One region of the Shimwellia blattae DSM 4481 genome, then DNA from elsewhere that is predicted to be linked to it. Evidence: predicted binding sites of a transcription regulator. Region 1 holds the regulator's gene; each other region holds the start of a gene.
What was found. The regulator PurR, encoded in region 1, represses purine synthesis genes. The targets are predictions, from matches to a motif close to CANGCAAACGTTTGCNTG.
Positions count from the first base shown of each region.

Region 2: gcvT (glycine cleavage system aminomethyltransferase GcvT) is a predicted target of PurR. The motif match lies at 1,301-1,318, and genes of this name have one in related genera.
Region 3: purM (phosphoribosylformylglycinamidine cyclo-ligase) is a predicted target of PurR. The motif match lies at 1,509-1,526, and genes of this name have one in related genera.

Region 1 is NC_017910.1:2,348,645-2,351,923, forward strand. Features, by position in the region: gene EBL_RS11075 (MFS transporter) at 1-386, opposite strand, end outside; gene cydH (cytochrome bd-I oxidase subunit CydH) at 636-725, opposite strand; gene purR (HTH-type transcriptional repressor PurR) at 1,018-2,043, shown strand; gene punR (DNA-binding transcriptional activator PunR) at 2,040-2,972, opposite strand; gene punC (purine nucleoside transporter PunC) at 3,084-3,279, shown strand, end outside.
Region 2 is NC_017910.1:685,671-688,949, forward strand. Features, by position in the region: gene ubiI (FAD-dependent 2-octaprenylphenol hydroxylase) at 1-992, shown strand, start outside; gene gcvT (glycine cleavage system aminomethyltransferase GcvT) at 1,392-2,489, shown strand; gene gcvH (glycine cleavage system protein GcvH) at 2,510-2,899, shown strand; gene gcvP (aminomethyl-transferring glycine dehydrogenase) at 2,991-3,279, shown strand, end outside.
Region 3 is NC_017910.1:1,088,874-1,092,152, reverse strand. Features, by position in the region: gene uraA (uracil permease) at 1-657, opposite strand, end outside; gene upp (uracil phosphoribosyltransferase) at 732-1,358, opposite strand; gene purM (phosphoribosylformylglycinamidine cyclo-ligase) at 1,581-2,618, shown strand; gene purN (phosphoribosylglycinamide formyltransferase) at 2,619-3,260, shown strand.

The sequences.
Region 1 (3,279 bases):
CTGGCCTGCTTCTCTTTTGCCACCAGGCTTGCCGCCACCACAGACCCCAGACCAAAGAATGCCCCGTGGTTCAGGCTGGTGATTATTCTGGACACCATCAGCGTGGCGTAGCCGGGCGACAGCGCCGACAACACATTACCAAGGGTGAAGATAGCCATCAGCAACAGCAGGGCATTACGCCTGCCGCGCTGGGCCAGCAGCAGTGTCATCAGCGGTGCACCCACCATAACCCCGATGGCATAAGCGCTGATAAGCATACCCGCCGTAGGGATAGACACCCCAACGCCCTGGGCGATGACCGGTAACAGCCCCATGGGGGAAAACTCAGTGGTGCCGATACCAAAAGCGCCAATAGCCAGCGCCAGAAGTGGAAAATTAATTTTCATGAATAACTCCGGTCAGGGGGAGACAGCCATTGCCGGACAGCAACGCTCGCCGTGAAAACCCCGGATAGACAGTGATAAATCCCAGATGTTAAAAAACTGTTCAGCATCATCTCAGCAGATGACCTGAAGAAAAAGCCGCATTTATGGAAAAGAGTATTGCTCAGTCAGGAAAAATCCGGTGCGGGTGTTGCGCAAAACCGCCAGGAAGCGCGGCACCTGTTACCGGTGTGCCGCGGCCTGTTGCGCAATTTAGTGCAGAATAGCGGTGAATGCTGCGGCGACAATCAGCCCCAGTGCGACCACCGTCGTCACTAATGCGTATCTCAGCTCTGTGCTCATCTCTTGCTCCTTTTGCTCCCCGGGGGGAGACGGGTGAGTTATTTATCGCGGTAATCGTTAAAAATATTACCTGATTTTTCACTAAACTGCATTTTCCCTCTTCCCCTTTTAGCCAGGATCGTCCACAATCCCCCGCTAATTTATGACGAACTATCTATTTACGCCCTTTCGCATTTTTGCGTTGACTTCCCCGGCCCGGCCCAACCAGAGAGTTGCGGCATCCGCTAAGGAAACGCAAACGATTACCCGGCTACTTTTCAACGGGTCAGGACAGGGGCCGGAGTAATACTTCATGGCGACAATTAAAGATGTGGCGAAACGCGCAAACGTTTCCACCACAACCGTATCACATGTGATTAACAAAACCCGGTTTGTTGCGGAAGAGACACGCAACGCGGTATGGGCAGCCATTAAAGAGCTACATTACTCACCCAGCGCCGTCGCCCGTAGCCTGAAGGTGAATCACACGAAATCGATCGGTCTGCTGGCCACCAGCAGTGAAGCGCCCTACTTTGCTGAGATCATTGAAGCGGTAGAAAAAAACTGTTTTGCCCGCGGCTATACGCTGATCCTCGGCAACGCCTGGAATAACCAGGAAAAACAGCGCGCCTATTTGTCCATGATGGCTCAGAAACGGGTCGATGGCCTGATGGTTATGTGTTCAGAATATCCCCAGTCACTGCTCGCCATGCTGGAGGAGTATCGCCATATTCCGATGGTGGTCATGGACTGGGGCGAAGCCAAAGCCGATTTTACCGACTCCGTGATTGATAACGCCTTCCAGGGCGGTTATATCGCCGGGCGCTATCTGATTGAGCGCGGCCACCGGGAGATCGGGGTTATTCCCGGGCCCCTGGAGCGCAATACCGGGGCCGGCAGGCTGGCCGGGTTCCGTAAAGCCCTGGAAGAGGCGCTGATCACCCTGCCGGAACACTGGATTGTCCAGGGCGACTTTGAGCCGGAGTCCGGCTACCGGGCCATGCAGCAGTTGCTGGCCTCATCCCAGCGCCCGACGGCGGTTTTCTGTGGCGGCGACGCTATGGCCATGGGGGCTATCTGTGCCGCGGATGAAATGGGCCTGCGCGTGCCGCAGGATATTTCAGTGATCGGGTACGATAATATCCGCCACTCCCGCTACTTTACCCCGGCGCTGACCACGGTCCACCAGCCGAAAGATTCCCTGGGGGAGACGGCCTTTAATATGCTGCTCGATCGCATCATTAATAAGCGCGAAGACTCCAGAACCATCGAGGTGCACCCCCGTCTGGTGGAGCGCCGTTCAGTGGCCGATGGCCCGTTCCTCGATTATCGCCGTTAATCCCCCGTCGGTGCCGGTTCTTCCGGCACCCGCAGCCACTCCTGATTCAGGGTGGCGCTGTCCCCCAGATACTCCAGCAGCCAGCTCAGGGCCGGTGACGACTCCTGTTGTTGCCAGGTGAGGCAGCAGGCCGCATCCGGGAAGGGATTTTCCAGCGTCAGTATCCGCCACTCCCCGCTGTTCACCCGGGGGGCGGCAATATGCTCCGGGACCATACCAATACATAACCCGTCACTGATACAGGCCACCCCGGCGGCCCAGTCCGGCGCCACCAGCCGCCGCTGGTTATCCAGCAGCCAGGTGGTGCGTTTGGGCAGGGAGCGGGAGGTATCTTCCAGCACCAGTGAAGGCCAGTTGCGCAGGGTGTCGTCCCCCAGGCGCGTGGTGACCTGGGCCAGCGGGTGGTGGCTGGCGACCACACAGTGCCAGCGCAGCATACCCATATCCCGGAAGGCATAGCGCCCCCCCACGGGGATGGCCCGGGTCGCGCCAATGGCCGCCTCAACCCGGCCATCTGCCAGCGCATCCCATACCCCGTTAAACACCTCCAGAGAGACCAGCAGCTCCACATCAGGAAAGTGGCGGTAGAAATCACACACCAGCTGGCTGGTGCGCGCCGGGCGGACAATGTTATCCACCGCAATCGCCAGCTGACCACGCCAGCCGTTGGCTATCTGCTGGCACTGCTGGCGGGTGGCAATCATTTTTTTGATAACGCCGCGCCCTTCCTGCAGGAAATAGCGCCCCGCAGGGGTGAGTTCCACATCCCGGTGGCGGCGAATAAACAGCGGCACGGCCAGCCACTCTTCCAGTTGCCGGACCGTATAACTGATGGCCGAAGGCACCCGGTGCAGCTCCTGAGCAGCTGCGCTAAAGCTGCCATTACGGGCGACTGCATCCACCACTTCCAGCGCGTATTCTGACCACATAATTTGCCTTGAAAATTTTTGAATGGAGCTGGCAAATATTAGCGTTTCACAAGCCGGGTTGCACTCCTTACACTCCGGGCGACTGAAAATAATTCGACCGAAGAGTGTGCTATGCAACCATCAAAAGGATTTCTGGCCTGGCTGGCCGGCCTGAGCGTGCTGGGCTTTCTGGCTACCGATATGTACCTGCCTGCGTTTTCCGCCATGCAGCAATACCTGGGCACCAGCGCGGCGGCCATCAGCACCAGTCTGAGTGTGTTTCTTGCCGGTTTTGCCATCGCCCAGCTGATGTGGGGCCCCCTGTCTG
Region 2 (3,279 bases), 1.7 Mb from region 1:
TGCGCGGCCACGCCAGCAGTTATCACGGCATGGAAGTGTGGGAGCGGGACAGCTTCGGGCGGATCGCGTTTGATGACAAAACCAGTGGCTACAGCCATCTGGGGCATATTGTGGAGAATGAATCCATCCGCCGCGCCCTGTGGCAACGGGCGGGCGAGTGCCGGGACGTTACGCTTATGGCCCCGGCGCACATCCAGCAACTGGCCCGGGGGGAGAACGACGCCTTTGTGAGCCTGACCGACGGCACAATGCTGACGGCCCGCCTGGTAGTGGGGGCAGACGGCGCCAACTCCTGGCTGCGCAGGCAGGCCGATATCCCGCTGACCTCCTGGGACTACCGGCACCATGCGCTGGTGGCAACGGTGCGCACAGAGCGCCCCCATGACGCGGTCGCCCGCCAGGTTTTTTATGCTGATGGCGTGCTGGCGTTCCTGCCGCTTAACGACGGGCATTTAAGCTCGATTGTCTGGTCATTAACCCCCGCAGAGGCCGCGCGCGTGGCGCAGCTGCCTGCGGCGGATTTTAACCGCGAGCTGGCGGTGGCGTTTGATACGCGCCTTGGCGTATGCACGCTGGAAAGCGAGCGCCTGTGCTTCCCGCTTACCGGGCGCTATGCCCGCCAGTTTGCCGGGCACCGCCTGGCCCTGACCGGAGATGCGGCCCACACTATCCACCCGCTGGCCGGGCAGGGGGTCAACCTCGGGTTTATGGACGCCGCAGAGCTTATTGCTGAGCTGCGCCGCCTGCATAAAGAGGGCAAAGACATTGGCGAATACCTGTACCTGCGCCGCTATGAGCGCAACCGCAAACACAGCGCCGCCCTGATGCTGGCCGGTATGCAGGGGTTTCGTGAGCTGTTCGCCGGTGACAACCCGGCGAAAAAGCTGGTGCGAGACTTAGGCTTAACCCTGGCCGACAGCCTGCCGGGGGTGAAGCCCCGGCTACTGCGCCAGGCCATGGGCCTGCACGACCTGCCCGAGTGGCTGCGCTGATCCACCACCTGCCCCTGCCCGCAGCGGGGGCAGGGCGCCTCATTTGAAATATTCTAATTTGACCCCGCCAGTCGGATTACTTTTATTAATCCGAAGCAAATTCAGATGTAGTGATTTTGTTTACCTATTTTTCTGAATTGTTATCTTCTTCTGATTTTTCACCTCTCATATGTGTGATTGTGCGGCATTAATCGCATTTCCTCAGTTTTATTCTCTGGCTATATCCACGCGGTTTCTGGCTGTAAGGTTATCTGACGGGTGGCCTGCGCTTATGGTTTAACGCCGGGTTAGGTGGTAAGTTTGCCGGTAAAGAGAACGTTTGCGTCGCCCCCGTGGCGCGGGGGAAAGGGCGTGTTGTGGGCTGCGGCAGGCAGCGCATATGGACTGAAAGAGGATAAAATGGCTCAGCAGACCCCGTTATTTGAACAGCACAATTTATGCGGCGCGCGCATGGTGGACTTCCATGGCTGGATGATGCCGCTGCATTATGGCTCCCAGATTGATGAGCACCACGCGGTGCGCACCGATGCGGGCATGTTCGATGTGTCGCATATGACCATTGTCGATTTACACGGCAGCCGCACCCGCGAATTCCTGCGCTACCTGCTGGCTAACGACGTGGCCAAACTCAAAACCCCCGGTAAAGCCCTCTACAGCGCAATGCTGAACGCCTCCGCCGGTGTGATTGACGATCTGATTGTCTACTTCCTCTCTGAAGATGACTTCCGCCTGGTGGTTAACTCCGCCACCCGTGAAAAAGACCTCGCCTGGATTAACGAACACGCAGAGCACTTTGGCGTGACCGTTACCGTGCGCGACGATCTGGCACTGATTGCGGTGCAGGGCCCGAACGCACAGGCAAAAGCGCAAACCCTGTTTACGGAGCAGCAGCGCCAGGCCGTTGCGGGCATGAAACCCTTCTTCGGCGTGCAGGCGGGGGATTTCTTTATCGCCACCACCGGCTACACCGGCGAAGCCGGGTACGAAATTGCCCTGCCTAAAGAGCAGGCGGCTACATTCTGGGCGGATCTGGTCAAAGCCGGGGTCAAACCCTGCGGGCTCGGGGCGCGCGATACGCTGCGCCTGGAGGCCGGTATGAATTTATATGGTCAGGATATGGACGAGGGCGTCTCCCCGCTGGCGGCCAATATGGGCTGGACCATTGCCTGGGAGCCGCAGGATCGCGACTTTATCGGCCGTGAAAAACTCGAACAGCAGCGTGAAAAGGGCACCGATACCCTGGTGGGGCTGGTGATGACCGAAAAAGGCGTGCTGCGCAGCGGCCTGCCGGTGCGCTTCTTTGATGAAGACGGCCACTGCCAGGAAGGGGTTATCACCAGCGGCACCTTTTCCCCGACCCTGGGCTACAGTATTGCCCTGGCCCGCGCTCCGGCCGGTGCCGGTAAGCGTGCCGTGGTCCAGATCCGTAACCGCGAGTTACCGGTTACGGTGACTAAACCCGTTTTTGTTCGCGCCGGTAAACCCGTCGCGCAGTAAATCGCTATCAGGAGATAACAATGAGCAATGTGCCTAATGAACTGAAATACAGCAAAGAGCATGAGTGGCTGCGTAAGGAAGCGGACGGTACATATACCGTTGGGATCACGGAACATGCTCAGGAGCTGCTGGGGGATATGGTGTTTGTTGACCTGCCTGATGTGGGCACCACCGTTGCCGCAGGTGACGACTGCGCAGTGGCTGAATCTGTTAAAGCGGCTTCCGACATCTATGCACCGGTCAGCGGTGAGATTGTTGCCGTGAACGATGCGCTGGGCGACGCCCCGGAGCTGGTAAACAGCGAGCCCTACGCAGCAGGCTGGATTTTCAAAATCAAAGCCAGCGACGAGGCGGAAATCAATGCCCTGCTGGACGCCACAGCCTATGAAGCGCTGTTAGAAAACGAGTAATAGCAGTGGGCCGGATTTATCCGGCCCGTTGGTTTCTGATTTTTATATCTGGTCCTATTTCCCGGCCAGGATGTTGCAGGAATAACCACTCATGACCCAGACCTTACCGCAGCTTGAACACAGTGATGCTTTTATTGACCGCCATATCGGCCCTTCTGCTGAACAACAGCAGGAGATGCTGGCGACCGTTGGCGCGGCATCGTTACATGCCCTGACCGCCAGTATTGTCCCGGCAGATATCCAGCTGGAGCAGCCGCCGCAAACGGGCGCTGCCGCCACGGAATTTGCCGCACTGGCAGAGCTCAAAGCCATCGCCGGGCGCAATAAACGCTTTAAAAACTATATCGGTATGGGTTATGCCGCGGTGCACACCCCGCCGG
Region 3 (3,279 bases), 1.3 Mb from region 1:
ATAGAAGGTCGGCAGTGCAAACCAGTGCGCATCGCGGATCGGGGTAATATCCACCATGCCCATGGCAAAAGAGAGCGCATAGCCCACCAGCACACCAATCAGGATAGGGATAATCGCCAGGAAGCCGCGAAACAGCACCGAGCCGAAAATCGTTACCGCCAGGGTCACCAGGGAGACGGTGATCGCTTTGGTATCCGGCGTGGTGCCGTCTGCCGGCAGCAGGCCCGCCATATTGGCCGCCACGCCCGCCAGCTCCAGACCGATAACGGCAACGATTGCGCCCATGGCCGCCGGGGGGAACATCACATCCAGCCAGCCGGTGCCGGCCTTTTTAACAATCAGCGCCACCAGGCAAAACAGCACGCCGCACATAATAAAACCGCCGAGGGCCACTTCATACCCCAGGGGCAGCAGTAACAATACCGGGGAGATAAACGCAAAGCTGGAGCCAAGATAGGCGGGGATCTTCCCCTTACAGATAAACAGATACAGCAGTGTCCCGATACCGTTAAACAGCAACACGGTGGCCGGGTTAATATGAAACATAATCGGCACCAGGACCGTTGCGCCAAACATCGCAAACAGGTGTTGCAGACTGAGCGGGATAGTTTGTAGTAATGGTGGTCTTTCGCTTACCCCGATGGCCCGGCGTGTCATAGTATTTTCCTCAGTATTGTTTTTTTCAGTGGAACGAACCAAAAAAAAGCCGACTATCAAGTCGGCTCAAATTGTTATTTAGTACCAAATATCTTATCGCCCGCATCGCCGAGGCCAGGAATGATGTACCCGTGCTCATTGAGCCCCTGGTCAACCGACGCCGTATACAGCTCAACATCCGGGTGCGCTTTTTCCAGTGCGGCAATCCCTTCCGGCGCGGCCACCAGCACCAGCACCTTAATGCTGTTGCAGCCGGCTTTTTTCAGTAAATCGATAGTGGCTATCATCGAGCCGCCGGTTGCCAGCATCGGGTCAACCACCAGCGCCATGCGCTCATCAATGTTGGAGACCAGTTTCTGGAAGTAAGGAACCGGCTCAAGGGTCTCTTCATTACGGTAGATCCCGACCACACTGATACGGGCGCTGGGAACATGCTCCAGCACCCCTTCCATCATGCCCAGACCTGCGCGCAGAATCGGCACAACAGTAATTTTCTTACCCTTGATCTGTTCAATCTCAACCGGGCCGTTCCAGCCCTCAATGGTGACTTTTTCTGTCTCAAGATCGGCAGTCGCTTCGTAGGTCAGCAGGCTACCAACTTCAGAGGCGAGTTCACGAAAGCGTTTGGTGCTGATGTCGTGCTCACGCATCAGGCCCAGCTTATGTTTAACGAGTGGGTGTTTCACTTCCACGATCTTCATACTCATTCTCCTAAAAAGCGGCAACCGCAAAAAAAATCGCCGGATTATACCGCTTTTTTTGCGCAGCGCCATATCTAAGGTGCCTGATCTGGATCAACGGAATGGCAAAGAGCCCACGTTAATAATAATTCATATCCCGCTTATAAGAGGCTCGCAAACGTTTGCCCTGACTGATAGAATTGCGCCGTTTTCTTCTCTATACCACCCGTGGGGACTTGAGCCGTGACCGATAAAACCTCTCTTAGCTATAAAGATGCCGGTGTTGATATTGATGCAGGGAATGCGCTGGTTGACCGAATTAAAGGCGTTGTAAAAAAAACCCGTCGTCCGGAAGTCATGGGGGGTCTGGGCGGGTTCGGTGCCCTGTGTGCGTTACCGCAAAAATACCGCGAGCCGGTGCTGGTTTCCGGCACCGACGGGGTAGGCACCAAGCTGCGCCTGGCGATGGATTTACAGCGCCATGACACCATTGGCATTGATCTGGTGGCCATGTGCGTGAACGACCTGGTGGTTCAGGGGGCCGAACCGCTGTTTTTCCTTGATTACTACGCCACCGGGAAGCTGGACGTGGACACCGCCGCCAGCGTGATAACCGGTATCGCCGAAGGTTGCCTGCAGTCCGGCTGTGCGCTGGTGGGTGGCGAAACCGCCGAAATGCCGGGCATGTATCACGGTGAAGATTACGACGTGGCGGGCTTTTGTGTTGGCGTGGTTGAGAAGGCTGACATCATCGACGGCAGTAAAGTGGCCGACGGCGATGTTCTGGTGGCGCTGGCCTCCAGTGGCCCCCACTCTAATGGCTACTCGCTGGTGCGCAAAATTCTTGAAGTCAGCGGTGCCGATCCGCTGGCTGACATGCTGGAGGGCAAATCCCTGGCAGACCACCTGCTGGCGCCCACCCGTATCTATGTTAAACCGGTGCTGGAGCTGATTGCGAACGCCGATGTTCACGCCATCGCCCACCTGACCGGCGGCGGCTTCTGGGAGAATATCCCCCGCGTACTGCCAGACAACACCCAGGCGGTGATTGATGAGTCCAGCTGGCAGTGGCCGGCCATCTTCACCTGGATGCAGCAGGCGGGTAATGTCAGTCGCCACGAAATGTACCGCACCTTCAACTGCGGGGTAGGGATGGTTATCGCCCTGCCGGCAGATCAGGCTGCGGGGGCCGTTGAGCTGCTTAACGGGCTTGGCGAGACCGCGTGGGTTATCGGCTCGATTAACGCCTCCGACGCCGGGCAACCTGTGGTTATCGCATAAATGACGCGCATCATAGTGCTGATTTCCGGCAACGGCAGCAACCTGCAGGCGATTATCGACGCCTGCCAGCAGGGCAAAATTGCCGGGAATATCTGTGCGGTATTCAGCAATAAAGCGGATGCTTACGGGCTGCAACGGGCGGAGATGGCCGGGATCCCGGCCCGGGTGGTCCTGCCGGCGGCCAGTGCCAGCCGCGAGGAGTTTGATAACCAGCTGATGGCGCAGATAGACGCCTGGCAGCCGGATCTGGTGGTGCTGGCGGGGTATATGCGTATCCTCAGCGCCGGGTTTGTGCAGCACTATCAGGGGCGGATGCTGAATATCCACCCTTCCCTGCTGCCGAAATACCCGGGGCTGCACACCCACCGCCGGGCGCTGGAAAACGGCGACCGGGAGCATGGCACCTCCGTGCATTTTGTTACCGAGGAGCTCGATGGCGGGCCGCTGGTGTTACAGGCCAAAGTGCCGGTATTCCCGGAAGATGACGAAGATATCGTCGCCGCCCGGGTGCAGCACCAGGAGCACACCATCTACCCGCTGGTCATCAGCTGGTTTGCCAGCAAGCGCCTGGTCATGCGCGACGGTAAAGCCTGGCTGGACGGCGCCCCCCTGCCGCCGGAAGGCTACGCCGCCGATAACTGACTCCTCTTTCGTGGCGCGG